DNA from 2 places in the Lactococcus sp. S47 genome. Region 1 is predicted to be linked to the other one. Evidence: riboswitches for the same ligand, from Rfam matches in the RefSeq annotation. Region 1 holds a riboswitch; the other holds the start of a gene.
What was found. A riboswitch is a leader RNA that binds a small molecule or an ion and turns the genes downstream of it on or off. The one in region 1 is predicted to bind fluoride.
Positions count from the first base shown of each region.

Region 2: linked by a shared signal. The riboswitch ahead of IAE52_RS00995 (voltage-gated chloride channel family protein) and the one ahead of eno (phosphopyruvate hydratase) in region 1 are both predicted to bind fluoride.

Region 1 covers NZ_JACVUB010000002.1:202,772-218,872, forward strand. Annotated here, with positions in the region: gene dapD (2,3,4,5-tetrahydropyridine-2,6-dicarboxylate N-acetyltransferase) at 60-830, opposite strand; gene IAE52_RS03420 (thiol-disulfide isomerase) at 1,040-1,651, opposite strand; gene IAE52_RS03425 (energy-coupling factor transporter transmembrane protein EcfT) at 1,675-2,475, opposite strand; gene IAE52_RS03430 (energy-coupling factor ABC transporter ATP-binding protein) at 2,475-3,341, opposite strand; gene IAE52_RS03435 (energy-coupling factor ABC transporter ATP-binding protein) at 3,527-4,360, opposite strand; tRNA gene IAE52_RS03440 (tRNA-Ser) at 4,504-4,591, shown strand; gene eno (phosphopyruvate hydratase) at 4,658-5,926, opposite strand; fluoride riboswitch at 6,005-6,077, opposite strand; gene IAE52_RS03450 (DUF2325 domain-containing protein) at 6,217-6,723, shown strand; gene nrdG (anaerobic ribonucleoside-triphosphate reductase activating protein) at 6,832-7,437, opposite strand; gene nrdD (anaerobic ribonucleoside-triphosphate reductase) at 7,434-9,677, opposite strand; gene IAE52_RS03465 (LysM peptidoglycan-binding domain-containing protein) at 10,021-11,340, shown strand; gene IAE52_RS03470 (hypothetical protein) at 11,379-11,663, opposite strand; gene IAE52_RS03475 (DUF6036 family nucleotidyltransferase) at 11,660-12,208, opposite strand; gene IAE52_RS03480 (cysteine hydrolase family protein) at 12,327-12,839, opposite strand; gene IAE52_RS03485 (aldo/keto reductase) at 13,005-13,850, opposite strand; gene IAE52_RS03490 (GyrI-like domain-containing protein) at 13,915-14,379, opposite strand; gene IAE52_RS03495 (S-ribosylhomocysteine lyase) at 14,593-15,069, shown strand; gene IAE52_RS03500 (hypothetical protein) at 15,257-15,424, shown strand; gene IAE52_RS03505 (Gfo/Idh/MocA family oxidoreductase) at 15,408-16,101, shown strand, end outside.
Region 2 covers NZ_JACVUB010000001.1:192,828-208,928, forward strand. Annotated here, with positions in the region: gene IAE52_RS00930 (NUDIX hydrolase) at 1-345, shown strand, start outside; gene ybeY (rRNA maturation RNase YbeY) at 497-985, shown strand; gene IAE52_RS00940 (diacylglycerol kinase family protein) at 969-1,424, shown strand; gene IAE52_RS00945 (nucleotidyltransferase family protein) at 1,438-2,016, shown strand; gene IAE52_RS11665 (ComF family protein) at 2,050-2,700, opposite strand; gene IAE52_RS00955 (DEAD/DEAH box helicase) at 2,697-4,019, opposite strand; gene IAE52_RS00960 (YigZ family protein) at 4,076-4,705, shown strand; gene IAE52_RS00965 (VanZ family protein) at 4,839-5,336, shown strand; gene IAE52_RS00970 (DUF475 domain-containing protein) at 5,384-6,403, shown strand; gene IAE52_RS00975 (bifunctional metallophosphatase/5'-nucleotidase) at 6,518-7,264, shown strand; gene glyQ (glycine--tRNA ligase subunit alpha) at 7,551-8,504, shown strand; gene glyS (glycine--tRNA ligase subunit beta) at 8,504-10,525, shown strand; gene IAE52_RS00990 (DUF896 domain-containing protein) at 10,636-10,878, shown strand; fluoride riboswitch at 10,923-10,997, shown strand; gene IAE52_RS00995 (voltage-gated chloride channel family protein) at 11,089-12,300, shown strand; gene IAE52_RS01000 (nicotinate-nucleotide adenylyltransferase) at 12,323-12,910, opposite strand; gene IAE52_RS01005 (nicotinate phosphoribosyltransferase) at 13,450-14,922, shown strand; gene IAE52_RS01010 (GNAT family N-acetyltransferase) at 14,919-15,407, shown strand; gene nadE (ammonia-dependent NAD(+) synthetase) at 15,468-16,101, shown strand, end outside.

The sequences.
Region 1 (16,101 bases):
TAGCAAAAAAACTTTTGCTAAGATTAACAAAAGTTCAGAAATAAGCTATTTCTTTAATTTTACAAATTTCTAAGGGCATCTTCTAAAGCCGTTTTTTGTTGTGTTTTTTCATCTATTTCTTTGATAATTCGAGCTGGAACACCAGCAACAACAACGTTTTCTGGAACATCTTGGGTAACAATTGCCCCTGCTGCAACAACAGAACCTGAACCGACTTGTACTCCTTCGATTACAACAGCATTGGCTCCCACAAGGACATTATCCCCAACACGAACAGGTTCAGCACTTGCAGGCTCAATAACACCAGCCAAAACAGCTCCAGCACCAATATGAGAGTTCTTACCAACCGTCGCACGGCCACCCAAAATTGCCCCCATATCAATCATTGTGCCTTCACCAATTTCAGCTCCGATATTGATGATAGCCCCCATCATAATGACCGCACTATCGCCAATAGTTACTTGGTCACGAATAATTGCTCCTGGCTCAATTCGAGCATTGATTTCTCTGGTATCAAGGAGAGGAACAGCTGAATTTCGGCCTTCAAGTTCTAGGGTGTAATCTTTATTCTCAGTCAAGCCAGAAAGCAATGGACGTACTGCTTGCCAATCTCCAATGATAATTTTTAAGCTGTAATGTGTGTGAAAATCTCCCAGAACTTGGATTCCTTTATTGGCTAGTGCCTTAAAATTTGGACGCCCATTTTCAGCAAGAAAACCAGCTGCTTTAAAACTAGGCATTCCTGATAAGGTTACCTTGACACGTGTTTTTTTCTCAGCGTTCCCGATAAATTGAATTATTTCTTGTGCTGATAGTTTTTGTGCTTCCATTTTTACTCCATTCTAGGGCCATTCAGTTATTGATGACACTTTATAGGCCTTTTTATGATTCTGTCAGTAAAAATTTACTGACAGAATCATTTTACCTACAATATTATTGTTCTATATTATAGCAAATTATCAAATATTTGGAAAATTTTCAATTCTGCTTAAAGAAAAAACAGCCGAAACTGTTTTTTTACTGACAGAACTGTCAGCATTTATTTTATAAACTCAGAAAGACTTTCTTTCTTTTTATCAAATTTGATAAAAGTTCCGTCAGCACTTCTCTTCATAAATGTTGGAACGGTTTCTACTTCGTGAGCTTTACGAATCGCTTGTAATTCTGGATTGAGGTCTGTATTTTCTGTGTCAACGTAATAAATCATTTTGTCAGCATAGTCAGGAAGAGCCTTAACAAATCTTCTGGTCCAAGGACAAGTGACACGTCCAAAAAGTACAAATTGGCCTTCTGTCAGCTCTGACAGACGTTCTGGCGCAAGTGGAATTAGTTCTTTTACATTTTCAAAAAATTCAGTGCGCATTTCTCCAGTGTAGGGTCTTTCGACCCATTCACCAATAACAATAAAGGTATTGTCCTCAGGAGCAATAAAAGAAAACATGAATCTTCCATCAACAGCTGGCGTAATTGGACTTACAGGAAGTCCAAGTTCAATGATTTTATCATGAATTTCATCAATTGTTTCTACTGAAATTGCTAAAGTTTCAGGATTTGGGTCATAGGTTTCATTAAGTGCTACTTCATCTTCCAAACCTAATTCTTTCCAAAAAATTTCTGCATTTTCCAAGCTATTTACGTTTAAAGTAATCATTTTTTCTCCTCTTGAGCATTTATTTAGGAAACTTTTGACCATAAAATAAGTAAAATTGTCATTATGATAATAGATACAACGAGCAAGCTATCTCGCATTTTCCATTTGAGTTGACGGTATTTTGTACGTCCATCTCCCCCTTGATAGCCTCTGCTTTCCATTGCGACTGCTAAGTCATCCGCACGGCGGAAAGAACTGACAAATAATGGAATTAAAATTGGAATGACTGATTTGATTTTTTTCAGTAAATTTCCTTCGCCAAAATCCATTCCTCTGGCTTTTTGAGCATTCATAATCATTGTTGTGTCATCCATTAATGTTGGAATAAAGCGTAAAGAAATAGATAACATCAAACCTAATTCGTGAACAGGGACTTTGATTTTTTTCAAAGGTCCTAAGCCTTTTTCGATTCCATCAGCCAAGGTCAATGGTGGCGTGGTCAGCGTCAAAATTGTTGACATAAAAATAATCAAGACAAAGCGAAAGAAAATATAGACGGCATTAATCAAAGATTCTGTGGAAATTTTGATAAACCATAGACTAAAAATGACATGTTGACCATTAGTAAAAAGCATTTGGAAAATAACTGTGAACAGAATTAAACCAATCATTGGCCGTAGGCCTTTTAAAAAATAGGAAACTGAAATTTTGGATAATAAAACACCCGCTAAAGTGTAAAGCACTAAAAGAAGATAACCTAACCAATCATGAGCCAAAAAGATAATGACAACAAAAGCAATCATCACCAAAAGTTTTGAACGCGGGTCCATGCGGTGAATGATACTATCACCTGGAATATAACGTCCCATCAGCATATTTTGCATCAGTTTTCACCTCCTGATTTTACTGACAGACTTGTTAGTAAATTAACAAGTTCAACTCGTGTGATTGGCAATTTTTCAAAAGTATAGGCTCCTGTTTTTTGAAGTTGGTCAGCAAAATGAGTCGCTTTTGGCACTCCCAATTCATGTGCTTTCAAAAAATCAACTTCTTGAAAAACATCTGACGGAGTACCGCAGCTGATAATATGTCCTTTTTCAAGAAGATAAACGTAGTCAGCATAATCGGCCACGTCATCCATTAAATGAGTGACTAAAACAACGGTTTGACCCGTCTGATGAATACTCTCAAAAAGTTTCATCATCTCAATTCTAGCTTTTGGGTCAAGGCCTGCTGTTGGTTCATCAAGTACCAAAACTTCTGGTTCCATCGCGAGAATCCCAGCAATGGCCACACGACGCATTTGTCCTCCTGAAAGTTCAAAAGGAGATTTTTCCCAAAATTCTTTTGAAAGACCAACCATTTCCAGTTTCTCAGCAGCAATTTTCTCAGCTTCTTCTTTTGAAATTCCAAAGTTTTGTGGTCCAAAAGCGACATCTTTTAAAACCGTTTCTTCAAAAAGTTGGCTTTCAGGAAATTGAAAGACTACACCTACTTTTTTGCGGACAGGTTTAATCTCTTTTTGTTTACTTGTTGAAGTGACAACAATATCACCTACTCTAACCGTCCCTTGTGTAGGTTGCAACAATCCATTCAGATGTTGCAAAAGTGTCGATTTACCAGAACCAGTATGCCCAATCAAAGCCGTGTAACTTCCTTTTTTGACTTCTAAATCAATGTCAAAAAGGGCACGACTGGCAAAGGGACTGTTGGGCTGATAAGTATAATTTACTTTTTCAAATTTAATCATTTTTCTTTTTTCTCAAATCCAATAATATCCATTTTAATGACAGAAATTCTAGCATACTAGAATTTTATTAAGTCACCGATTCAAGGACTCTCATTAATCGCCTTGAACTGACAGAAACTTCATTTATCCGCCAATTTCACACTCACGTTAATCGCGTGTAACTGACAGAAATTCTGTCAGTAAATTTAGCGCAACTTATCAGCCAAAAGCTCTACCAATTCGTCTTCTGACAGATACTTTTCTGGTAAATCAAAGCCATTTTTTCGCAGGTCTTTCATTAAATTTGAAGAGAAGGGAACATCTAGTCCAATTTCAACCATATCCTCACTCGTTGCAAAGAGTTCAGACGGTGCCGCTTCCTTAATTATTTCTCCTGCTTTCATCACTAAAATTCGGTCAGAGCTTGCTGCTTCATCAAGGTCATGAGTAATAGATAAAACGGTCAGTTGATATTTCTCTTTAATTTCATGAATCACGCGCATAATCTCTTGACGCCCGGTCGGATCAAGCATTGAGGTTGATTCATCAAGAATAATGATTTCAGGTCGCAAAGCAATAATTCCGGCCACAGCTACCCTTTGCTTTTGTCCACCAGAAAGTCTCGCGGGTTCGCGGGTTTTGAAATCAAGCATATTGACAGCAAGCAAAGCTTCGTCGACTCGTTTAATCATCTCTTCCCGTGGAATTCCTTGATTTTCCATACCAAAAGCGACATCATCTTCAACTGTTGCCCCAACAAATTGGTTATCCGGATTTTGAAAAACCATCCCAATCTTTCGACGAAGATTCCAGACATTTTCAGCAGTCAAAAGTTCTCCATCAATTTTGACTTTTCCTTCAAATTCTTCAAAAAGACCATCAATCAGTCGAGCAGTTGTCGATTTACCAGAACCATTTTGGCCAATAATCGAAACCCATTCCCCTTTTGTAATCGAAAAGGAAACCCCATTAAGCTGATTTACATCGCTTTCTTTTTCATATTTAAAAACTAAATTTTCTACTTCGAGAATTTTATTCATAGCCCTTATTATACCAAATTTTAGACACTTTTAAGCATTTAGTTTTATATTTCTACTAAAAATGACATTCTTTATCGCCAAAACAAAACATTCAAAAGTCATTGCTAAACGAGAAGGTATTTTGTTATAATATTAAAGTAATCGGAGAAGTGTCCGAGTGGCCGAAGGAGCACGCCTGGAAAGTGTGTATACGTCACAAGCGTATCGGGGGTTCGAATCCCCTCTTCTCCTTTATAAATTCACATTCTTAAAAATAAAAAAACATTAATTATAAAAATTAATGTTTTTTATTTTTATCTATCCTGGAAAACTAGCAAGAGCTACATCTTTTCCTAATTCTTCTTCAATTCGCAAGAATTGATTATATTTTTCAACCCGTTCACTTCGAGCCATTGAACCTGTTTTTATTTGGCCAGCATGCATGGCTACCGCAAAATCGGCAATGTAGCTATCAACTGTTTCACCTGAACGATGAGAAATCATTGTCTTATAGCCTGCTTTTCTCGCTAAACTAATGGCTTCAATCGCTTCAGTTACTGTTCCGATTTGATTAAGTTTAATCAAAATAGCATTTGCTACACCTTTTTTAATTCCTTCTTTGAAAATTTCAGGATTTGTCACAAAAATATCATCACCTACTAATTGAATTTTTTGACCTTGAGCTTTCGTTTGAGCTGCAAAGCCCTCCCAGTCATGTTCAGAAAATCCATCTTCAATGGAAATAAGTGCTGGATATTTTTCAACTAAATTTTCATAGTAAGTCAATAGTTCTTTAGAAGTCAATTTTTGCCCTTCAAAACGATAAACTTTTTCTTTATCATCATAAAATTCACTTGAAGCTGGGTCAATGGCAATCGCAATTTCTTCACCAGGAACATATCCTGCACTTTCAATTGCTTGATAAAGTGTAGCAATTGCATTTTCAGTAGAACCAAGTTTAGGGGCAAAGCCACCTTCATCACCTACGGCTGTTTCTAGCCCTTTGTCAGCTAAAATTTTCTTCAGAGTATGGTAGATATTTGCAATTTTTTCTAAACCATCGCGAAAGCTTTCCCGTTTGACTGGTGTAATCAAAAATTCTTGAACGTCAATTCCTGAATCGGCATGTACTCCACCATTAATGACATTGAAAAAGGGTTGTGGAAGTTCCAAATCAACTCCACCAAGATAGCGATAGAGTGGAATTTTTTCACTATTCGCTGCCGCACGAGAAATGGCCATTGAAACCCCTAAAATTGCATTAGCCCCTAAACGAGATTTATTTTTTGTCCCGTCACGCTCAATCATCAAATGATCTAATTTTGCTTGATTAAATGGTGATTGTCCTTTCAAGGCTTCATAAATTTCGCCATTGACATTTGCGACGGCTTTAGAAACGCCTTTCCCTTGAAGACGGTCTCCACCATCTCTTAATTCAACTGCTTCACGGTCTCCGGTTGATGCTCCTGAGGGTACTGCTGCGCGTCCTAGTGTCCCATCTGTTAATCTAACATCTACCTCAACGGTTGGATTTCCTCTAGAATCAAAAATTTCTCTTGCGTGGATGTTTTCGATTGTGACTGTCATAATAAATCTCCTTTTCTTTGCCTTTAATGCCTTGTAAGTCAAAGAAAAAATGGCAGACTACAAGGCAAAAAAAGACTTTGCTTTGTAGGCGCCATTAGATTCAAGCTATTTCTTGAAACGGTTTCGGGTGTGCACCATACCCATCTACTATTAATTTACCACTTTATTTTTATGAGGTCAAATTTTTGAAACTTATATTTAAAAAAATACATTTATCATTAAGCAAAATTGTGTTATAATCACTATAATTCGCTCCTGTCAGTAAAGACAGAGCATCAGTAAGGAATGACATGAAAACACTACTTGTTCTATGTGAAGTTAAATATTGGCATGATTTTAGAGAGGGCTTGGCAAAAGTTGGCGTTTCTTTTCTTGGTTTTGATAAGAAAAAACCTAATCGATTTGAGATTGACCAACTTGTTGCCAAAGCTGATTTCGTCGTTATGAGAAACCGCAATGTGGCTCATCATTCAGTTCAATTTGCTAAAGAAGCTTGTAAAGCAACCGATACACCCTTTTGGATTAGTAGTAACTTTGGTTTAGAAACCATTATCAAGCAACTTTCTCAAACTTTTCCAGATGAATCTTTTGAAAGCACCGACGAAAATAAGAAAAGCAAAAGAAAAATTGAAAATAGAGTTATACAAAAGCAAAATTCTTTAGCCGAAAGTGCCCAAAGCAAAGAAAGTCAAAATTATTTAAAAGGAAAAAAGAAACATCTCCCTCTAAAATCGGCGCTAAAAGATTTCAAAATTACTGACGACGAACCAGATTTTACAAAATTATTTAAAAAATAAGCGCTGACGCATTTGTCAGTGCTTATTTTTAGTGACAGAATTTCTGTCAGAAGATAGCCGTTGGCACTTTAGCGCTTACGGATATACTCAAATGTCCATCAGTAACTTTTAAATTAATTTTTCTTTATGAATTTGTTCAAAAGTTTTTTCACCATCATTGAGTTTTTCCCAAATGACAACTTGTCCTTGTTTTCGAGATTTTGGTACATCGATAATCCGCTGATTTGATGACCCACGGAATTGGAGCATTAAGTTTTTCTTTGATAATTCAAAACGACCGTCAACTAAAATATCTAACAAATCAAGCATTTCTAATTTGTCATCTGTTTCAAGCAACATCTCTTCCCATGTATAACCTGTCCATGACCAAATATCTTTATCCGGTAACTCACGACGAATCCGTTTGAGCAAAGGAATCAAAAATGTCGTATTCAAGAAAGGTTCCCCACCAAGAAGCGTCAGTCCTTGGACATAAGGCTGAGCAAGGTCAGCCATAATTTTATCTTCAAGCTCTTTGGTATAGGGCGTTCCATAACGAAATGACCAAGTGGCTTGATTATAGCAGCCCTCGCAATGAAACATACAGCCACTCACATAAAGTGAGCAGCGCACCCCTTCACCATCAACGAAATTGAAGGGCTTATAATCTGCAATATAATTTTGTGAGAGTTCATCAGCTCTCCATTCTCCTGGTTTTGGATTGTTCATACTTATTTCTCCGCAAAATATTTTGATTTCGCTTCGTCAACTTCGACTGAATCAATCAAATTTCCATCGTTCAAGGCTCCGACAGAACCATTCATATGTTTTACACGTGATGAAATTTCTTTGTGACGACCATGAACCATTGGACGTGCTTGCGGATTTCCAAGATATCCACAAGTTCTTTTGACAACGTCACAGGTTTTAGGATCATCATTGCCACATTGTGGACATTTAAACCCACGTTCCGTTGCCGCAAAATCTCCTTCAAATCCACAAGCATAGCAGTGGTCAATTGGTGCATTTGTTCCAAGATATCCAATACGATCGTAGGCAAAGTCCCAGACTGCTTCAAGAGCTTTCGGATTTTGTTGAAGAACAGGATATTCACAGTAATGAATGAATCCACCATTGGCATAAACAGGATAGTCTTTTTCAAACTCTAATTTTTCAAATGGAGTTGGATTTTTACGCACATCATAGTGGAAAGAATTAGTATAGTAATCTTTGTCAGTAATATCTGCAACTGAACCGAATTTTTCTTTATCCATTCGGCAGAAACGGTCAGTTAAACTTTCTGACGGTGTTGAGTAAACAGAATAATGATAACCAGAGGCTTTAGACCAATCTTCACAATCTTCATGCATTCGTTTCACAATTTCAATTGTAAAAGCTTTAGCTTCAGGATTATTTTCCCAAGTTGGGCCATAAAAAGTAGTCGCCACTTCATAAAGTCCAATGTAACCTAAACTTACAGTTGCACGTTCTTTATTGTACAATTCATCAACTGAACCTTCGGCATCAAGACGTCCCAATGCACCATTCATAAAGAGAATAGGTGCATTTTTAGGTTGTGCTTCTTTAGCACGTTCAACACGAAAAGCAAGGGCATCATGAGCAATTTCAATTCTTTCATTGAAGATTTCCCAGAATTTTTCTTTATTTCCAGCGGCTTCAAGAGCAATACGTGGAAGGTTAACTGTAACAACTCCAAGATTATTACGTCCAGCAGTCACGTCATTCCCATTTTCATCTTTCCAGCCTTGCAAGAATGAACGACAACCCATTGAAGCTTTAAATGAACCTGTTAATTCAACAATTTTATCATAGCTCAAAATATCAGGGTACATCCGTTTTGTTGAACATTCAAGCGCAAGTTCTTTGATGTCATAGTTTGGTGTCCCTACTTCGAGGTTAAGTCCACGTTTGAGTGTGAAAATTAATTTAGGGAAAATAGCAGTACGGTGTTCTGAACCTAAACCACCAATCCGGACATTCAAAATTGCTTTTTGAATTTCACGCGCATACCAATCGTCTCCAAGACCAAAACCAACTGTTACAAAAGGCGTTTGACCATTTGAAGTAAACAAAGTATTAATTTCATATTCTAAAGATTGCATTGCATCATAGATATCTTTGGCTGTTTTTTCACGAGCATAAGCTTCTTGTTTTTCAGCACCATCAATCCATTTTTGTGCTTCTTTTAAATGTTTTTTATAATTTAATTTCGCGTAAGGCGCCAATACTTCATCGGCACGGTCAAATGAACAACCACCATATTGTGAACTAGCCACATTAGCGATGATTTGACTGGCTTGCGCAGTTGCTGTTTGAATTGATTTTGGCGAATCTACTTGCGCATTTCCAAGTTTAAAACCATTTTCAAACATATTTTTAAAGTCAATCAAACAACAGTTAGCCATTGTAGTAAATGGACTATAATCAAGGTCATGATAATGAATATCACCCTTTTGGTGAGCGTTTGCCACATGTGGCGGAAGAAGTTTCAAACCAATTGCTTTGGAAACCGCACCAGCTGTCAAATCACGTTGAGTATTGAAAACGTTAGAATCTTTATTGGCATTTTCATTAACGACAGTTTGGTCGCGATTAATTAATTTTTCAATCGTGAAATTGATATCCGTTGCTTTGGTACGGGCCAAATCACGGTTAGCACGATAAGAGATATATTCTTCAGCCAATTGAGTTTCACCAGACTCAAGGAGTTCTTGCTCAACAATCGATTGAATTTCATAAATTTTGACATTTTCAGAAAAACGAGTAAAGATTTCACTGACTACTCTGTCAGTAAGTTCTGAAAGAACCGACATATCTGTCAGTTCGACTTTTTTAGCCGCTTTAGTCAAAGCATCAAAAATTTTCTCACTGTTAAATTTCACTGAGCGTCCGTCACGCTTTATCACATTAATTTCTTCTAGTGTTACATCTTGATATTTTACTTCACTTTTCATATTAACCATCCTCTTCAATTACATCATCTATTTTATCAAATTCTCGAAAATGACACAATATATAGGTTAAATTATGTAAACACACACAATATCTTGTGTTGCTTGTTTTCATTCCCTTTTCTCAATTTCGCAAAGCAAAATATAATCTCTTTGTATTTAAAATGTAATCATTGCGTCTTAAATCAGATTTTTTATCTAAATTCTCACATTTTCTAGCCAATATAAAACATTAAATAAAAAACGTTTACAAACCGCCACATAATTGTCATCTTTTTCTTCCATTAACCGTGGTAAAATAGGGTAGTACTTATTTTATTCTGTATTTTCAGGAAAGGAATTATTTATGCCAGTTTCTCGTATTAAAGTTAAAAATAGACATTTAAAAAAGAAAGCCAAAAAACCACTGGCTTTTTATAAACCAGCGACCAAATTTGCTGGCGCTGTTCTCATTGCAGGAACTTTGACGACCACTCACGAGCTTTTGCTCCAACAAACAAGCCCAATGGTTCAGGCTGCAACCAATTCGACAGAAGCTTTTATTGAAAGTATTGCTGCATCAGCAAAACCAGTTGCCGATAGTAATGGTCTTTATCCTTCAGTTATGATTGCTCAAGCTATTTTGGAAAGTAACTGGGGTTCAAGCCAACTTTCTCGTGCCCCCTATTATAATTTATTCGGTATTCAAGGAACTTATCAAGGAAAAAGCGTTGTTTTTAAAACTCAAGAATATCTCAATGGTAAATGGGTCACAAAAGATATGCCATTTAGGGTTTATCCTTCCTTTAATCAAAGTTTCCAAGATAATGCTTATGTTTTAAAAACTACAAACTTTGGAAATGGTCCTTATTATGCTAAAGCTTGGCGAGCAAACGCGGCAACCTATCAAGCTGCAACCGCAGCTTTAACAGGAAAATATGCAACTGACCCTAATTATGGTGCTTCCCTGAATCGAATTATTTCTCAATATAATTTGACTCGTTTTGACGGTGCTTCTTCTGCTGGTACTTCTAATTCCGGTGGTTCAACAGCTACAAATACCAATAATAATTCAAATACAAGCTCAACCACTTATACAGTTAAATCTGGCGATACACTTTGGGGAATTTCGCAAAAATATGGAATTAGTGTTGCTCAAATTCAAAGCGCAAACAATCTTAAAAGTACAGTCATCTATATTGGGCAAAAGCTTGTATTGACAACTTCAAGTTCTTCGTCTAATACAAATAGTTCAACTTCTTCAGGAAATTCTGCCGGAACTACAACGCCTACTACTTCGGTCACTCCTGCCAAACCAGCTTCACAGACGACGATTAAGGTTAAATCTGGTGATACGCTTTGGGGACTCTCTGTCAAATATAAAACGACGATTGCTCAACTCAAGAGTTGGAATCATTTGAATTCTGATACAATTTTCATTGGACAAAACTTGATTGTTTCACAATCTGCCGGTTCTTCAAGTTCTTCAACAGGTTCAAGCTCAGCCTCTACGAGTTCAACTTCTAACTCTTCTGCAGCTTCAAATACCTCTATCCATAAGGTTGTTAAAGGAGATACGCTTTGGGGACTTTCACAAAAATCTGGTAGCCCAATTGCTTCAATTAAGGCTTGGAATCATTTATCAAGTGATACCATTTTAATTGGTCAATATCTTCGTATTAAATAAATTGTAATTTATAAAATAAAAAAAGAATGAAAGTTAATTCATTCTTTTTTTAATTCTTTTAAAACAGACTGAAGATGAATCGATTGAGTCGGTTCAGACATGCCAACAGTCATTTCCCAAGGTGTTGTTTCTTTTTCAAGCGCGAGTTCAAGAAAAACGCGTTGAAAAGAAGTTAATTCTTCAGAACTCATTAAATAATCAATATCTGTTTTTGAAAGTAAAATTTTGTCCCGTTGAATCACTTTATTTAAATAACGGACCCAAAGTTCTAAATTCCATTTAGACTTTTGAGCAGCATTCAGGAGATATTCAATCCACGTCATTGCAATAACCTCAGTATTTTTGGATTTTTTCGTAAATAATTTTTTAAGGCATCTTCACCGTAAGCTAAACTAAAAGCCTCTAAAATGACCGCTGGGTCTGCTGAACCATCTGTATGTTTAAATCGTTCTAAGAGAGGATCTGGACTTTCAATTTTTAATTTTTTCATTATTTTTGCGATGTCTGGAACATCTTTGGTTCGGCCAGCCTGTATTTTATCGATAAGAATAGATTCGAGTGATGACAGACCAACAGTCAAATGACTTTCCACAAAAATAATTGTTTCATCTGTTTTTGAATGAGACATGACTTCGCCGACTGCTTGACTCAACCAAGGTTCATTAGAGGTTCCGACATGAAATTCTTCACCAATTTCTTGAATGATTTTTTCAACTTTTTCGGTACTTTCATAAAAGGCATCTATATCTTCTGTTGCCTTCATTCCATAATATTCAAGCACGAAACCACCAACACAATGTAAGTGAAGTTGCAAATTTTCTTCTGAAAGTTTTTCGTTCAAGCGGGAAAATAATTGATGATAATCCAAATTTATACCTCGCACTCACCTTCAAAATTTTTCTTATTTCTCACTCCATTATCAATTATCATAAGGATTTTGTCAAGTTGAAATTACTGACAGACCTGTCAGTAACTTTTTAGCAAAATTAGGCATTCGTGATTTCTATTTGACAAGAACGCATTGTTTCAAGTGCTGCCAAATGTTTTTCAGGTGAAACTCCAGCACAGCAAGAAGCATCAACACTTATTTTTACTTCTGGCGCATAGGCTTTGATTAACAAGGCATTGGAAACAACACAAATATCCGTACAAATTCCGACAAGTTCAACTTCATCATAATTTTCATCTCGAATAAATTCTGCCAATGTTCTGGAACCAAAAGTTGTTTTTTCAAAAATTTTAGCAAAGCCAACTTGAGCTTCTTTACGAATTTCCCAACCAAAAGTACCATTTTGACAATGAATAACTGGCAGATTTTTGCCTTCTTGTGTCGTTAAATAATCTTCAAAATGGGTGTCTTGGGTTGCTAGACGATTTTCTTTAGAATATTGAGAGAGTTTTTCAATAACATTTGGGATAATGGCTTGTGCTTCTTTCGTGCCCAAACTTCCATCAATAAAATCATTTTGAAAATCAACTAAAACAAGTGCTTTTTTCATCATTTCTCCTTGATATTTGATCATTTTTCTTTATTATAGCAAAAATCTAAAAAGCCTGTCAGCAAAATTTTACTGACAGGCCTTTTTTAAATTACTGACCAAATTCTCTGCTGTCTTTTAAGAGATCTAAACAATCTGTCAGTAAAATATGTTCATAATTATTCTTTAGAAATCAACTTCATCAGGGTTTTTAGCCAAACCAGCTTTTCCATGAAGGCTGTCAATAAAAGCAATATCTTCAATACTTAAATCAAAATCAAAGATTTCTGCATTTTCTTTAATTCTTGCAGGGGTTACTGATTTAGGAAGTGGTAAATATCCTTTGTGAAGAGACCAACGCAATACCACTTGAGCAATACTCTTGTTGTATTTACTTGCCAAGTCTGCAAGTTCTGGAACTTCAAAGATTTTACCTGTTCCAAGTGGGCTGTAAGCCTCAGTCAAGATATTGTTGTCAACATTAAAACTTACAATTTCTTCTTGTTGATCACTTGGGTTGACCATAATTTGGTTAACTGCTGGTTTAATTTCAGCAAATTTCAACAATGGTTTTAGGTGACGTGGGTGGAAGTTTGAAACACCAATTGCACGGATCTTACCAGCTTTTACGCCTGCTTCCATGGCTTTCCAAACTGCAAGATTACGTGTTTCAAAATCAGGGCGGAATGCTTTAGGATTTGGCCAATGAATGAGGTACAAATCAACATAATCAAGTCCCAATTTTTTCAAGGATTCATCCAAGGCTTTCGCAGCGTCCTCTGTTGTTCCTACACCCCAAAGTTTTGTTGTAACGAAAAGTTCCTCACGGGGAATTCCTGAATCAGCAATTGCTTGACCGACTGATTCTTCATTTTTATAAACTGCCGCTGTATCAATATGACGATATCCTGCTTCAAGTGCTGCTTTTACCGCATTATAAGCTTCTTCTCCGCTCGCAGATTGCCAAGTTCCAAAGCCAACTTTTGGAATTTTAATGCCATTGTTTAGTGTGTAAGTGTCTGTTAATGTCATGATTTTTTCTCCTTAGTAATTTTTGAAATACAACAACTCGTCATCAATGAAACCATTTGGACTTTTATATTCTTTCAATTGGAAACCATAGTTCTAACTCTTCAGGATTTTCTGCTGAAATTGATTGATGTTCTTGTACCGCTCCAACAATTTTTAAATCATTTTGAGTTAGATAATTCCACATATCTGAATAAGTCTTGTTCATTTCATAAGTTGTTGTTTCAACAACTAAATAACGAAAGCCCGGAAGTGTCCATTTAGTCCAATTTTCAGGCTTTTGCGCTGAATTTTCAACTTCAACACCTGCCAGATAGAGTCCACCATTATTCCATGGTTTAAATTGCCCTGATTCATCAGACATGGCCCCCCAAATTGTGAGTGGCTGCTTAATCAAATGAATAATTTCCTCAAAAGCGTTGGTTGCTTCTTGCCAGAGTGGTGGAATCCAAATGTCAGCTTCTTGTGCTTTACCTAAGCCTTCTTTTCCAATGATGGAGAAAGATGACTTTTCAACTTCTCTGATGTTCACTTCCCCTCCTCACTCTTTTTGACAATGATGTTTCTTGCTTTTTTAAGCAATAAGGCTTCTTTTGAAACCGTTATAAAGTCATTTTACCACTTTATAATTAAAATGAAAAAATATTTCGCTCAAAAAATGATAGAATAGAATTAGAATTTAAAATAAAGGAGGAGATACTAACAAGGCTGACTTTTATCAGCTGAGTTTTGTATCCTATATCTTATGGCTGAAGTAGAATCTTTTCAATTAGACCACACAAAAGTACTTGCCCCTTATGTCCGTTTAATCGGTAGCGAAACTGGGCCTAAAGGCGATGTTATCACTAATTTTGACGTTCGTTTTGTTCAACCTAATGCGAATGCCATTGGAATGGCCGCTTTACACACTATTGAGCATAGCATGGCTAGTTTAATTCGCGATAGAATTGATGGCATGATTGACTTTTCACCTTTTGGATGTCAAACTGGTTTCCACATGATTATGTGGGGTGAACATAGTTCAGAAGAAATTGCTAAAGTAATTAAATCTTCTCTAGAAGAGCTTGCAAGTGACGAATTTGGTTGGGATAATGTCCCTGGTGTTGCTGAAAAAGAATGCGGAAATTACCGTAATCACTCACTTTTCGGTGCTAAAGAATGGTCTAAGAAAATTCTTTCTGAAGGAATTTCTACTGACCCTTACGAACGTAAAGTAATTTAAAGTTTACTCCAAAAGTTCAGCATTTTTAAATTACAAGTGCAACTTCATTTCCTTTAGTAAGGAATTTAATCGGTCAAATTTTTACTGACAGCTCTTGTCAGTAACTTTTTGACTTTTATCAGTCAAATCCACTTAGAAAGGAACTGAATTCAGTAGGCACTTTACTTACTGAAACCTAATTTATCTTATGGGAAAATATCAACTTGATAATAAAGGACAGAAATCTGTCGGAAAATTTCACGAAAAAAACTCAACGGTAGGCGGAAAAGGCATTAATACAAAGAATGCCACTCAAGCTAAAATTGAAGCCCTCCGTGCCAAAATGGAGAATAAAAAGAATGACAAAAAAGCTTAATATTGCCTATGTTGGTTTTGGTAAATCAACAAATCGCTATCATATTCCTTACGTGAAAGAACGTGAGAATATTGTGATTAAACGAATTGTCAACCGGACTTTAGGGAAACGTCCTGAACAAGCAGAATTAGAAGCAAATGGAACTTTGTTCTCCACTGACATCGCTGACATTATTAATGATGATTCAATTGATTTAGTAGTCATTGTGACTCCAGCTTTTGCTCACTATGACTATGCTAAGGAACTCCTTTCAGCTGGAAAAAATGTACTCTGTGATAAACCATTAGTCGAAACCTTGGAACAAGCTAAAGAATTGGTAGCTCTTGCCAAGGAAAAAAATCTTTTCTTCATGCCTTTCCAAAATCGACGCTTTGACAGCGACTTTTTAACCGTCAAAAAAGTGATTGAGCAAGGTTATTTGGGTGATTTGGTAGATATCACTGTCAATATGGACCACTTTAGACCTAATGATGCCAGTCAAGGTGGAAATTTTGATGGCGCTTGGTATGGTCACGGTGTTCATTTAGTGGACCAAATGGTTTCACTTTTTGGCGCTCCCAAAGAAGTTCAATATGATATTCGAGCAACAAGAGATTATGACAGTGTCGATGACTATTTTTCTGTCAATCTTCTTTATCCAAACTTGCGAGCAACTGTTGCTGCTACTGAAGTCGCTG
Region 2 (16,101 bases), on a different contig from region 1:
TGTTATCATGGTGGGTCAGTTGAACCGAATGAAAAGGTTGAAGAAGCAGCGAAACGTGAACTCTATGAAGAAGTTGGCTTAAAAGCTGGAAAAATAAAATTGTACACTGTAGCTTCTGGGACAGAACAACACTTTTTCTATCCAAATGGGGATGAAGTTCATATTGTTGATACTGTTTTTACTTGTAATGATTTTTCTGGAGAGATTCTTTTAGAAGAATCAGAGGTTCTTGACTGTCAATGGTTTGCCTTTGATAATCTGCCAGAAGATATATTAATTGCCACAAGAGGTCCCATTTTGTCCTTTTGTAAGGAAATGTTGCAAAAAAAGGCTGACAGAAAGTAATTGTTGATTGTAAGTGACAGATTGAATGAGAAATTCTCTGACAGTTCTGTCTGTCATTAAAATTTACTGACAGAATAATAGAAATAGCTAAAATATTGAGCTACTTAGGGCTATTTTATGAATTATTGTCAGTAATTAAATAAGGAAAAAAATGTACGTAGAATTAGTTGATGAAACAGGCAAAGTGCCAAGTGAGATTATTGAACAAACCAAAGAAGTTTTAGCTTTTGCTGCTAAAAAACTGAACTTGAAAGAATCAACAGAAATGTCAGTAACTTTTGTTGATAATGCTCGTTCACATGAGTTGAATTTGCAATATCGCGAAACTGACCGACCAACCGATGTTATCTCATTAGAATATAAACCTGATGAATCAGAATTTTTCTTTGATGAAGATATGGAATTACCAGAGGAATTGTTGGAAGAAATGGATCCATTTATTGGTGAATTGTTTATTTCAATAGACAAGGCTGCTGAACAGGCTGCTGATTATGGTCACTCGATTGAACGTGAATATGGTTGGTTAGCTGTTCATGGCTTTTTGCATATCAATGGTTATGACCACTACACACCAGAAGAAGAGTCAGAAATGTTTGGTTTGCAAGAGGAGATTTTAACTGCCTATGGACTCACAAGATAAAGATGTAAAACTCTTTAAGAAAAAGGATTTTAATAATGGTAAAAGACCTGTTCAAGAGGATAGGGCCCGTTGGAAAAATCCTAATTTACTTTCGAGTTTAGACTTTGCACTGTCTGGAATTTGGACAGCTTTTAAAGAAGAACGTAACATGCGTAAACATGCTTTGGCAGCCTTTTTAGCCATTGTTTTTGGTCTCGTTTTTCAAATTTCAGAATTTGAATGGCTCTTTTTGTTGTTGTCAATTTTTCTAGTTTTTATGGCAGAACTTTTTAATTCTGCTATCGAAAATGTGGTGGATTTAGCATCAGATTACCAATTTTATATGCGTGCAAAACGAGCCAAAGATATGGCAGCTGGGGCAGTTTTAGTTATTTCGGGATTTGCATTGATTGTTGGTCTGATTGTATTTTTACCTAAAATTTGGCATCTTTTCTTTTAGAGGATAAGCGGAAATGGATAGAAAAAATGATTTTCTAAAAATATTGAAAAAGAACTCCGAATTGATGTTCATTTTGGATGAAGTTTCTGTTTTAAATTTGCCTAATTATTATCTAGCCGCAGGAAGTGTCTTTCAAACGGTTTGGAATTATTCTGACGGAAATAATTTAATGACAGGAATTCACGATATTGATATTGTGTACTTTGATAAAGAGATTTCTGCTGACAGCTCTGCTAAAAATGATAAAAAGTTAGAAAAAGTTTTATCTGAAAAATTTCCCTATCAATTTGATATTCATAATGAAGCATACATGCATCTTTGGCATAATGGAAATAAAGTACCGTATAAAAACACAGAAAATGCGATTGAGCGTTGGATTGCTACGGTTCATGCTGTAGGCATAAGTGGTAATTCACGCAATATTGAAATTTTTGCTCCCTACGGCTTAGAAGATATTTTTACTAAAACAATTCGGCCAATTTATCATGTCGATAATAATCGAATACTTTATGAAAATAAGCTTGCTAGGTGGCAAGAAAGATTTAGTAATTTAAAGATTATTGAATGGTCAGATGAAATAAAGAATTTATAAAAAGCTGAAAGGCTTTTTTATTTGATTTAATGATTAACGGCAGAGAGAAAAGCTCCTTATTTCATGAACACCAGCTTCTTTTAGAATTTGTGATGCGTGATATAAGGTGGTACCTGTTGTATAAATATCGTCAATTAATATAACTTTTGTAGGGACTTTTAGCCCTTTTTTTAATTGAAAAGGATTTGGACTTTCCAATCGTTCTTTTCGATTAAGGCTAGATTGTTTGACCGAATTCTCTTTTTCAAGAAGTTCAATAAAATTATCTTGTTGAAGAAAAGCAGTCACTTGATTGAAACCACGTTCCTCTAATCTTTTTGGTGAAATAGGAATTGGAACCAAAGGAGATTTTAGGGAAATACTTTTAAAATAGGGCTCAAAAATTTGGTATAATCGATAATCTCCAACAAATTTATACTGGCTAAAATAATCTTTCATTGCTTGATTGTAGTGAAAAATTGCCTGATGTCTGATTTTGTATCCTCTTTTTTCCCAATTTTGACAATCAGTACAGATCTCATGGACATTTGGCTTACAGCAGCGAGGACAGTGAGCTTCAGGGATCTTTTCAAAATTTTTTTGACATTTAGAACATAAAAGATTTTGAGGACTTTTGAGTAGGAAAAGTTCACTAAATAGAAAGTTTTGAGCAATACTTCTTGAACAAAGCAAACACTTTATCATGAAAAAACTCCCAGTTGGTTCATTTTTTTGATTTCTCTAACTGCCTGACACATTGCTTTGGATTTTCCGTAATGAAAAAAACTAACTAAGCCTGTTGGACGTTCAGGACTACGACCCACACGTCCAGCCATTTGTATCAGTGCGGATTTAGTGAAGTTTGGGTGCTCACTGTTGATGACAAAAACATCAACATTTGGAAAAGTGACTCCCCGTTCAAGAATTGAAGTCGCTATTAAAATAGTAATTTCTTTATTTCTAAAAGCTTTAACAATTTCCAATCTATCTTTTGTTGTTGAAGCAACGGAAGCAATTTTTTCTTTAGGAAATTTCAATTGTAGTTGTTTTGCAAATTCTTGTCCAAATTCAATTTCAGCAGCAAAAATAAGAAGAGGAAAGCCACTATTTCTTTGCTCAATTAATTTCTTATCAAATTTATTTTTCCAAAAAAATTTAGGCACGACTAAAGGAAAATTGTGAAAACGACGCGGGAGAAACAAAGGATAGAGTTTTTGCTTTTTTATATCTTTTTCAAGTTTGTCAGTAGAAGTTGCGGTCAAATATATTAAATTTCCTTCTATTTTTCTTGCTTTTTCTGCCGCAAAATAAAGCATTTCATTATCTCTAAAGGGAAAGGCATCAACTTCATCAATAATCAGCAAATCAAAAGCTTCCTTGAAACGTAAAAGCTGATGACTGGTCATTATTATTAATGGAGCTCGGAAATAGCTGTCGCCATCATGATATAAGAGTGGAATCTTACAGGAAAAATCACGTGATAATCGCTGATGAAGTTCAAGACAAACATCAATTCTTGGACTAGCTAGACCAACAACTCCACCGCTTTCTAAAATTTGTTCAATGACTTGATAAATCATTTCAGTTTTTCCAGCTCCAGTCACAGCTTGGACAATTATTTGCTGATGAGAATTAATTTCCTGACAGAGGGCATTTGAAATTGATTTTTGATTCTCTGTCAGTTTTCCCGACCAGTTTATATATGATTTCTTTGGGAAATTCTTTTGTGGCAGAAAGTACAAGAATTCATCGGAGCGGACTCGACCTAATTGAATACAACTTGGACAGTAAAATACACCAATTGGAAGTTTGACAGAATTTTTTATATGAACAGTCCCACAACGGTTGCATTTTATTTTATTGGAAGAAATTGAAGTCATTCCCAAAATTGGATTCACCTTCGCTTCTAACAAAAAATTACTAAAAATTTTACTGACAGAAATCTTGTCAGTACTTTTTATAAGTTGTAAAATATCATTTTTTAATAATAAACGGCCAAATAACTTTTCTTGATTAGTGCTCATACTATTCTATACGAAAATGCTGTTAAAATGTAACAAAATTTGTTAAAATCAGTAGCATGACTATCACTATAAAAACTGATTTTATCAATGAAGAGGAAATTAAAAAATCACGATTTATTTGCCATTTGAAAAGAATTTCATCTGAAGAAGAAGCGCGTGATTTTATTGCGAAAATCAAAAAAGAACACTGGAAAGCCAATCATAACTGCTCGGCCTATACATTAGGTGACCGTCAAGAAATTCAACGAACAAGTGATGATGGAGAGCCGTCAGGGACTGCTGGTGTTCCGATGCTTGAAATTTTAAAGAAAAAAGAAATAATCAATGTTTGTGCCGTTGTTACTCGGTATTTTGGTGGAATAAAATTAGGTGCTGGTGGTTTAATTCGTGCTTATGCGGGCAGTGTAAATCATGCCATCGAAGCTGTTGGTTTAGTTGAATTTATCAATCAACGTGAGCTTATTTTAAACCTTGATTACAGCCTCTATGACAGCTTACAGCGCTTTTTAATTGACCAAAAAATCAAAATTTCGGATAGTGAGTTTTTGTCGGATATCAAAGTAAAATGTTTTATTGACGAAGAAAAGGTTGACGAAGTCATGAATTTACTGACAGAAACTTTTAATGGAAAAATAATCATGAAAAAAGGGGACAGTCAACAAGTAGAAGTTGAATTCCTGTCATAAAATATTGATTTTAAAAAGGGAGAATTCCCTTTTTATTTATATCATAACTGATAAAGGTTTCTGTTTAAGTTAAATCAGTTAAAATACTAAAAGAACAACAATCGAAAACCTATTTTCTTAAGAAAGGAGAAAAATGACAAAAAAATTAGCACAGCTTTTATTTTTCATTTATATATTAGGACTGGTTTGGCTGGTATTATTTAAACTTTCTTTTCATCCATTTGCTTTTCTTGAAATGACGAATACAAGAAGTCTTAATCTGACACCTTTAGCCATGTCCGGTGGTCGTCGCGAGGTTTTATTTAATATTCTAGCTTTTATTCCTTTTGGTATTTTATTGACTATGAATGCACCAAAAATCTCCTTTTTAAATAAATTGGCAATTTCCATTTTATTAAGTTTTTCATTTGAAAGTCTACAATATCTTCTTGCCATTGGTGCAACGGATATTACTGACCTCATCACTAACTCACTTGGAGCCTTACTTGGAATAAGTTTCTATTATTTACTCATAAAAGTCTTTTCAAAAGCAAAAGTCGACCTTATTTTGACAATTTCTTTTACGATTTTGCTCATTTTTACGATAATCTTTATCAGGCAAAGCATAGTTCTAGGCACAGTGAGAGTGTAAAAAGTATGTTAGAATAGATGAGAAGATTATTTTAGAAGAGGAGACCTATGAAAATATTCAGAGGCTCATTTATTGTTAGTTTAATTGCCCTAATTATCGCATTTGTTTATGCTGGGTGGAATGGACTTTTTATTACGCTTATTCTTGCTGTTCTAGAAATTTCCTTATCTATGGATAACGCTATTGTGAATGCACGTATTCTCGAACGAATGAGTTCTGCATGGCAAAAAGCTTTCTTAACCTTAGGAGTTTTGATTGCCGTTCTTGGAATGCGTTTGATTTTTCCACTCTTGATTGTTGGAGTGTCAGCCCAAATTGACCCTATCAGTGCTTTAAAATTAGCTTTAGAAAAGGGAAATCCCAATACAGTAGGAACCTATGGCTATATTTTGCACCATGCTCATCCACAAATCGCAGCTTTCGGTGGAATGTTTCTATTGATGCTAGCCTTAGGATTTTTCTTTGATGAACGGGCACATACTTGGCTTAAAATACCAGAGAAAATCCTTCAAAAAATTGGAAATTTTCCGGCAGCAAATGCAATTATTTCCATTATTTTGCTTTTAATCACATCGGAATTTATTGCTAAAGATGCTCACGCTGTTTTATTTGCTGGAATTTTAGGAATCCTAACTTTCATGCTTGTTGACGGTTTTGGAGAAACGATGAGTCATAGCAAAGCTGCAAACACAACAAGTAGTGTGGTTGCGACTGGTAAGGCTGGACTTGCTTTATTCTTATATTTGGAAGTAATAGATGCTTCATTTAGTTTTGATGGGGTAATAGGTGCCTTTGCAATTACAGCAGACCCGATTATTATTCTTTTAGGATTAGGTGTGATTGGAGCGATGTTTGTAAGAAGTCTAACGCTTTATCTTGTTCAAAAAGGAACATTGAATGACCTTGTATATCTTGAACACGGAGCACATTGGGCCATTCTCACGCTTGCATTTTTAATTTTAGCAAGTATCAAATGGGAGATTGGTGAGGTTGTTACAGGACTTCTAGGAGCTGTATTTATTATTCTTTCCTTTATTTCGAGTGTGATTTATAATCGAAATCATTAAAAAGATGACGGAAGTCATCTTTTTATTTTTAGAAAAAAGTTTAAAACACAATATATTGTGTTTTTTATGATAAAATATAGATATTAAATACTATATATAGGTTTGGTTGTGATAATGAAACTTAGCATTTTACATATAAATAATACTCATCTCACCCTTGATAAGGATTTTTCTTTAATTAATAAAATCAAAGAAGAAAATAAAAAAAGAGTCATAGAAACTTTAGTTTTAGGAGATGGAAATAGCATTTTTAATAACATTGAGCACAAAAATGATGAGCAAGACCTCCTGAATACCTTTCCTTTTGATGCGACGACATTGGGAAGTCATCAATTTGATGAGGGTTCAAAAGGAATAGTGGAAAATCTAAATAAAATAAATTTTCCAATCTTAGCCGCTAATGTTAATTTTGAAGATGATAAACTTTTAAATCCTTTAGTAAAAGAAGGAAAATTTATTCCTTATCTCCTTAAAAATACAACATCAGGTAAGAAAATAGGAATATTTGGTTTGACAACAATGGATATTGTTTATCGCTCACATCCGAGTGCGGAGACTATCTTTTCTAACCCTTTTGATAAGGCAGATTTCATAGTTAAAAGATTAAAGAACCTTGGAGTTGATGTTATTATTTTATTAAGTCAACTTGGAGAAGAAATGAACCAAATGTTAGCTCAACAATTTTTAGAAATTGATATTATTATCGATAAACCCGTAGGGACATCAGGAAAAAAAGTTGAAAAATGCGGAAATACACTCATTATTCAATCTGAAACTGATAACTATTCTCTTATAGAATCTGAAATCAATATTGATGACGAAGGCAATTTACTTTTTATTCAAGAAAATAATTATGTTTGAATATGATAGATAAAACCAGAAAATTGATACCAAATAAGACAGAAGTAAGGGCATCAGTTTATTTTGCCTTGACAAAATGGGAAAATAGAGCTAGAATTTATAGGTAGCGACTCGAAGATAGTGAAAGTTCGAGAACAATAATGGCTTAACTTAAAACTGTAATGAACACAAATAAAGTAAAAAATAAAGGTGGAACCGTGCATTTGCACCCTTTGTCTCTTTTCGGATTTTTTTCGAGGATTGATGAGTGTGTGAATTGCGGTTTTTTGAATTTCGGAGGAAAATAATGGCAAATAAAAAACTAGCATTTCAAGATATTATCTTGACCCTACAAGGCTTTTGGTCTAAACAAGGGGCAAACTTGATGCAAGCTTATGATAATGAAGTAGGAGCAGGAACAATGAGCCCTTACACTTTCTTGCGTTCAAACGGACCTGAACCTTGGGGAGCCGCCTATGTGCAACCTTCACGTCGTCCTGCTGACGGTCGTTATGGTGAAAACCCAAATCGGTTGTTCCAACACCACCAATTCCAAGTTGTATTAAAACCATCTCCAAAAAATATCCAAGAACTTTATCTTCAAAGTTTAGCTGAACTTGGAATTGATGCTTTAGAGCATGATATCCGCTTTGTTGAAGATAACTGGGAAAATCCTTCAATGGGATGTGCCGGTATTGGATGGGAAGTTTGGATTGATGGGCAAGAATGTACTCAATTTACTTATTTCCAACAAGTTGGAGGAATTGAAGTTGATTCCGTAACTTCAGAAATCACTTATGGTTTGGAACGTATTGCGACAGTTATTCAAGAGGTTGATTCTGTTTATGACCTTGAATGGGGGAATGGCGTAGCTTACGGTGATATTTTCAAAGAACCTGAATACGAACATTCTAAATTTGCCTTTGAAGAATCAAACCAAGAGCTTTTACTTAAACTTTTTGGAGAATATGAACAAGAAGCGCTTGATTTATTAGATAAAGGCTTGGTTCACCCAGCTTATGATTATATTTTGAAATCTTCACATACTTTCAATTTACTTGATGCACGTGGAGCAGTTTCTGTAACTGAGCGTGCAGGCTATATGCATAGAGTTCGTACAATGGCACGTAAGGTAGCAAAAACTTTTATTGAAGAACGTGCAAAACTTGGTTTCCCGCTCTTAAAAGATGAAGCTTTGCGTGAAAAATACCTTGGTAAAAAAGGAAAATATACTAAGATTGTAGAAGGAGAAGAAAAATAATGACAAATTACTTACTTGAAATTGGTTTGGAAGAAATTCCAGCACATTTGGTGACTCCTTCAATCAATCAATTAGCCGAAAGAATGGAAACTTTTCTTAAAGAAAATCGTTTAGAATTTGATAAAATTATTAAATTTTCAACTCCACGTCGTTTAGCAATTATTGTTGAAGGTTTGGCAGAAGCGTCAGAAGCGATTGATGAAGAAGTTAAAGGTCCATCTGCTAAAATTGCTAAAGATGCGCAAGGGAATTGGTCAAAAGCGATTCAAGGTTTCTCAAGAGGACAAGGAGCTACTCCAGATGATTTAATCCTTAAGGGTGATTATTATTATGCTAAAAAACATATTGACGGAGTAAAAGCAGAAGAAATTCTGTCTAAAGTTGGCGATGAAGTCATCGCAAAAATGACATTCTCAACTTATATGAAATGGGGAAATAATGATTTTCTCTTTGTTCGTCCAATTCAATGGATTGTTTCACTTCTAGAAGATAAAGTTGTTGCTTTTGATTTATTGGACGTAACAGCAAATCGTTTTTCACGAGGCCATCGTTTCTTGGCAAATGTTGAGGTTGAACTCAAAAATGCAAATGATTATGCTAGCAAAATGCCAGAAAACTTTGTTTTAGTTGATGCTGAACATCGTAAAGCAGAAATTTCAGCTCAAATTTTGGCTCTTGCGTCTGAAAATAAATGGCAAGTTACTTTGCATAAAGATTTATTAGAAGAAGTAAATAATATTGTTGAATATCCAACTGCCTTTGTTGGTTCATTTGATCCTAAATATCTTTCTGTTCCAGCAGAAGTTTTAGTGACATCAATGCGTGATAATCAACGTTATTTTGAAGTTTATAACCAAGAAGGTCAACTCGCACCAAACTTTATCTCTGTCCGTAATGGGAACGCTGAAAATATTGAAAATGTAGTGCTTGGAAATGAAAAAGTTTTGGTTGCTCGTCTTGAAGATGCAGAGTTTTTCTGGAAAGAAGATCAAAAACTTAAAATTGAAGATTTGGTCGCTAAACTTGCTAAAGTAACTTTCCATGCTAAAATTGGTTCAATTACTGAACACATGGCGCGAACAAAAGAAATAGCCGCTAAGTTAGCTGATATTGCTGGTTTGACAGATGAAGAAAAAAGAGACGTTGCTCGTAGTGCTGAAATTTATAAATTTGACCTTTTGACAGGAATGGTTGGAGAATTTGATGAATTACAAGGGGTAATGGGTGAAAAATATGCGCTTTTAGCTGGTGAAAATGCAAATGTTTCTGCAGCAATTCGTGAACATTATATGCCAACTTCAGCCGAGGGAGAATTGCCTGAAACAAAAGTCGGTTCTGTGCTTGCAGCAGCTGACAAAATTGATTCAGTCCTCTCTTTCTTTAATGTTGGTTTAATTCCTTCTGGTTCAAATGACCCTTATGCTCTACGTCGAGCAGTACAAGGCTTGATTCGTATTATTGAAAAAATGAATTGGCATTTCGATTTATCTTTATTTATCGACCAATTTGAAGGTGAAAATCATCTTGAAATTTTGGATTTCGTCAAAGCACGTATTCAAAAACTCTTGCTTGAAAAACTCGATCGTCATGATATTGTTGAAGCGGCAATTAATAGTTCAAGCTTTGATATTACAAACATGATGGAATCGGCTTTTGTCATTGATGGGCACAAACTTCACGAACCTTTTAAACCAGCAATTGAAAATGTTTCGCGTTCAATTAATTTGGTTAAAAAAGCAAAAGATATTAAAGAAATAAATCCAACACTTTTTGAAGAAGATGCAGAAGAAGCTCTTTATAACGTTGTTATTTCTCTTCAAAATCAATGGACTTATATGCCTGGTGAAGAAAAATTCAGAGCAATTGTTCATTCACTTGCACCTGCAATTGAAACTTTCTTTGAAAGTGTAATGGTAATGGCTGAAGATTTATCAGTTCGTGATAATCGTATTGCGTTGTTGTCAGAAGTTGTTGCATTAACAAGTGTTATGGCTGATTTTTCTTTGATTAATACAAAATAAAATTGATAGATTTACTGACAGAAAGTTTATTTATGACTCTAAAAAGCTGTCAGTAAAATTTGAGTTCTGTCAGTAATTTTAACAATATTCATGAAGAAAGGAACTAAGAAATGGCAATTACAAATGAACAAGTAGAACGTATTAATGAATTAGCGCGTAAGAAGAAAGCAGAAGGATTATCAGAAGCTGAGCTTGAAGAACAAGCCCTTTTACGTCGTACTTACCTCGATAGTGTTAAAGCAAATTTCCGCTCACAAGTTGAAACCATCAAAGTTATTGATGAAAAAACAGGAGAAGATGTTACTCCGGATAAACTTAAAGAAATTCAACGTAAGAATGGGATGCGCGACTGAGCTTTTTCTTGCAAATATTTCATAAAATGTTAAAATAAATATTAATAAATGATGGGTATGGTGCACACCCGAAACCGCTTTAAGAATAAAATCTTAAAACTAATGGCGCCTACAAACAAAAGGCTATCTCCAAGTAGTCTTGTTTGTAGCGCCTTTTGTTTTGTAAAATATTATAAAGTGAGTTAAACTCACAAACAAGGAGTTTCAAAAATGAATTTTTTTAAAGTAGGAATTTCAAGAAGCGCAATTTTATATGTCTTCTTAGCTGTAATTATTGGGGGATTAATTGGTATTGTTGATGCTATATTTGGTCGAGGGCTTATCTATATTACTGAATTTAGAGATAGTCATGCCCTATATTTAATTCCATTTTTAACCTTAGCTGGTCTCTTAATCGTTTATATTTATAAGAATTTTGGTAAAGACAGCCAAAAAGGAATGGGCCTAATTTTTGAAGCGGGGAATCATGGGCGAGAAGATATTCCAAAACGTCTTGTTCCGCTGATTGTTTTCTCGACTTGGCTTTCTCATTTGTTTGGTGCCAGTGTTGGTCGTGAAGGAGTTGCAGTTCAAATCGGTGGTGTGATTGGACATGCGATTGGTAAAAAACTCTCAGCAAAAGAAGCTAAAAAAATACTTTTGATTACTGGTATGGCTGCTGGTTTTGCAGGGCTCTTTCAAACACCAATCGCAGCAACTTTCTTTGCTATTGAAATTTTAATGTTGGGTAAAATTGAGTATAGAGCTTTAATCCCAGCTTTGGTTGGTTCATATGTTGCAAGTTGGACTTCAAGCAGTTTGGGATTAGAAAAATTTTCTTTCGCAATCAATACTAACATTCATATTGACCCTTTGGTTCTTTTAAAATTGGCTGTCATTGCCGTTTGTTTTGGACTTGTAGGAAGATTTTTTGCGGAATCTTTAGCTTTTATGAAAGCAACCGTCGCTAAAAGAATTGTTAATCCTTATTATAGAATTATTTTGATGGGAATTGTCATCTCAATTGGTTTACTTGTTATTCATTTGGACCGTTATGCTGGTCTTGGGACTAATTTGATTTCTTTAAGTTTTAATGGTGGACATATCAATGGATATGATTGGATATTAAAATTAATCTTTACGGTTTTATCAATTTCTGCTGGATTCCAAGGTGGGGAAGTCACACCACTCTTTGCTATTGGTTCAACATTGGGTGCAGCTTTGGCTATGCTCTTTGGTTTACCTGTCGAATTTGTGGCTGCTGCGGGTTATGTTTCAATTTTTTCAGCCGCAACAAACTCTTATTTTGGCCCAATTTTTATTGCTGCGGAGGTCTTTGGGTTTGGTTCGGTTCAATATATCCTACCAATTATGACAATTGCCTACGTTTTGAATGGAAATTCATCCATTTATGCGCAAGAAGTTCTAAATTTGGAAGTTTAAACAAAAAGATGACCTATCTGGGTCATTTTTTTTTATATAATTTTTCAGTTTTAATGTAATCAATAACGTTTTGAGGTAAGAAGTAAGTGGGTTCAATATTTTTGGCAAACATTTCCCTTAGCATTGTACTAGAAATTGGTAACAAGGGAGCATCAAGCCAAGTAACAGGATAAGGACTTTTGGAGATTGTATCCGTTCTTCTTAAGGCAATGAATGTCACAAGTTTTAGGAGTTCATCAATTTTGTACCATTTGGGAAGATATTCCACCATGTCGCTACCAATAATGAAATAATAATCGGTATCAGGATTAGCTTCAGTCAGGAGTTTGAGCGTGTCATAACTGTAAGATTTTCCACCACGTTCAATTTCAATCAACTCAAGACCGAGTCTAGGATTTTCTTTGATTGCTAACTCAAGCATTTTGACTCGATGTTTTGCAGAAATGGTTTCTTTTTCATCGACATGAGGTGGAATATTTTCAGGCATTAGTAATACTTTATCCAAATTCATTTGTTGGGCAACTTGGTCAGCCATCATTAAATGAGCATGATGAATTGGATTAAAATTTCCTCCTAATAGACCTACTTTTTTTCTGTTCCCTTTATCCATAAGGGGGCTTTCTCCTTAATTTTTGAAATTATTTAATCTACCAATATTTTGAATCAGTCAATTTATATTGTACCATAGCTCATCGCAATCTATAAGACTAAAGAAAAACTCCTCAAGGGAGTTCTTTAATTTAAGATTCGATTTGGACAATGTATCTACTGTTAATATAATGCTCGGTGTTATCCTCATCAATTACAAGGCAATTTCCGTTGCTGTAACCTTTCTTGAAATGTAAGGCAGAGACGACACTTCCGTCTATTAAGTGGATTTTTACACTATCATTTTGTTTAAGTAGTTTCTTTAGATAACTAATCATAATCCTCTCCTTTCTCCATTACTTCTATTGTAGTACAAAAAACATAAGTGGAGCAAAAAATTGACTAGTTTTATATAAAATACATGGCGAAATTTAAATTATAATTTATTGTATAATTATAAAGGGTTCCCAGTACAAATTTAGGGCAAAATTTGATAAAATAAAGATTAGAATTGCGTTAAAATCGGTATGATTAGCGGAAGTGAATATGGGAGAAAAAATTATGCCACATCTATATCAAGACGACAGTCTTACATTACATACGGACTTATATCAAATTAATATGATGCAAACTTACTTTGAGCTTGGACGACATCAGCGTCAGGCGGTCTTTGAGGTTTTTTTCCGTGAGATGCCCTTTAAAAATGGTTATGCTGTTTTTGCTGGTTTAGAAAGAATGGTTGATTATTTAAAGAATCTTAAATTCTCGGAAACAGATATTGCCTATTTGCGTGAATTAGATTATCCGGAAGATTTTCTAAATTATTTAAAAGAATTGCGTTTTACAGGAACAGTTAGAGCGATGCAAGAAGGACAACTTGCTTTTGCTAACGAACCTTTAGTGCAGGTTGAAGGTTCGCTTGCGGAATGTCAGTTGGTCGAAACAGCTATTCTTAATATTATAAATTTCCAAACTTTGATTGCTACTAAAGCTGCTCGTATCAAATCTGTAATTGGGGATGACCCTTTGTTGGAATTTGGGACAAGACGCGCTCAAGAAATGGATGCAGCCATTTGGGGAACACGAGCAGCAATTATTGGTGGTGCTGATGCGACATCAAACGTTCGTGCAGCTAAAATCTTTGGTTTGAAGGCTAGTGGAACACATGCTCATGCTTTGGTTCAATCTTATGGAAATGATTATGAGGCTTTTAAAGCATACGCACAGACTCATAAAGATTGTGTCTTCCTTGTGGATACTTATGATACTTTAAGAGTTGGAGTTCCTTCAGCGATTAAAGTGGCGCGTGAATTTGGCGATAAAATTAATTTCCAAGGTGTACGAATTGATTCTGGAGATATGGCCTATATCTCGAAAAAAGTTCGTCAGCAACTTGATGAAGCAGGATTTACTGATGCAAAAATCTACGCTTCAAATGATTTAGATGAAAACACAATTTTAAGTTTAAAAATGCAAAAAGCAAAAATTGATGTTTGGGGAGTTGGAACTAAATTAATTACGGCTTATGATCAGCCAGCGCTTGGTGCAGTTTATAAATTAGTATCTATGGAAGATGAAAGTGGTCAAATGCAGGATACCATTAAACTTTCAAGTAATGCTGAAAAAGTTTCTACACCAGGTAAAAAACAAGTTTGGCGAATCACCAAAAAAGCAGATGGCAAATCAGAGGGGGATTATATTACATTTTCAGATGAACGCCCAGATGTAGCAGAAGAAATTTACATGTTCCACCCGCTTTATACCTACATCAATAAAAATGTGCGAGACTTCAATGCCAATCCACTTTTGAAAGATATTTTTGTGGACGGCGAATTGATTTATGAATTGCCAAGCTTGCAAGAAATTAAAGAATTTGCTCGTGAAAACCTTGAGGAACTTTGGGATGAATATAAACGTGATTTGAATCCTCAACCTTATCCAGTAGATTTGTCACAAGAATTATGGAATCATAAAATGCGCCTAATTTCACAGGTGCGTACAACAGTATCAATGACGAGATTGGATGATGAATGATGAGAATAAGACGAATAGACCTCTGTGATGCAAGACTTTTCTGGGATGTCCAAAAGCAATTGGATACAGAAAGTAAGTTCATGATGCTTGAACCAGAGGAGCGAAGATTTGATTTTAGCCGAACAATTGGTCGAATTTCACGTTTTGATTTTTTAGTTGGTGCTGATGTTGATGGAAAATTTGTTGGATTTCTGTCAGCCAAAAGAGGAAATGCTAATCGAATTAGAAATACGGCCTATGTTGTTGTAGGAATTATTGAAGAATTTCAACACCAAGGAATTGGTTCTCAACTTTTTGAGGAATTAGAAAGATGGGCAAAAGAAAAAGCAGTAAAACGCTTAGAATTAACGGTAATGATTAATAACTATGCTGCGATTGCCCTTTTTCAAAAACATGGATTCACAATAGAAGGCGTTCGCCGTGAGGCAATGTGTGTTGATGGGAAATACATTGATGAATTCTATATGAGCAAAATTTTAGATTAAAAATAGTTAATGACAGAGCTGTCAGTAAAATATAGAAACTGTCAGTAAAAGGAAGATAAAATGACATTACAAGATGAAATTATTAAAGAACTTGGTGTGAAACCAGTCATTGATCCTAAAGAAGAAATTAGGGTGTCAGTTGAATTTTTGAAAGATTATCTAAAAAAATATCCTTTCATTAAGTCTTTTGTATTAGGGATTTCTGGTGGTCAAGATTCTAGTTTAGCAGGTCGTCTGGCTCAAATTGCTATCGAGGAAATGCGTCAAGAAACTGCTGATGAGACTTATAAATTTGTAGCAATTCGCCTGCCATATGGTGTTCAAGCTGATGAAGAAGATGCCCAACGTGCGCTTGCTTTCATTCAACCTGATATCAGTTTGACAGTAAATATTAAAGCTGCTGTTGAAGGGCAAGTGGCAGCCCTCAATGAAGCTGGAATTGAAGTATCAGATTTCAACAAGGGAAATATTAAGGCACGTCAACGTATGATTACTCAGTATGCTGTGGCTGGTCAATATCAAGGAGCGGTTCTTGGAACAGACCATGCAGCAGAAAATATTACTGGATTTTTCACAAAATTTGGTGATGGTGGAGCAGACTTGCTCCCACTTTTCCGCTTGAATAAACGCCAAGGAAAAGCACTCTTGGCTGAACTTGGCGCTGACCCAGCCATTTACGAAAAAGTTCCGACTG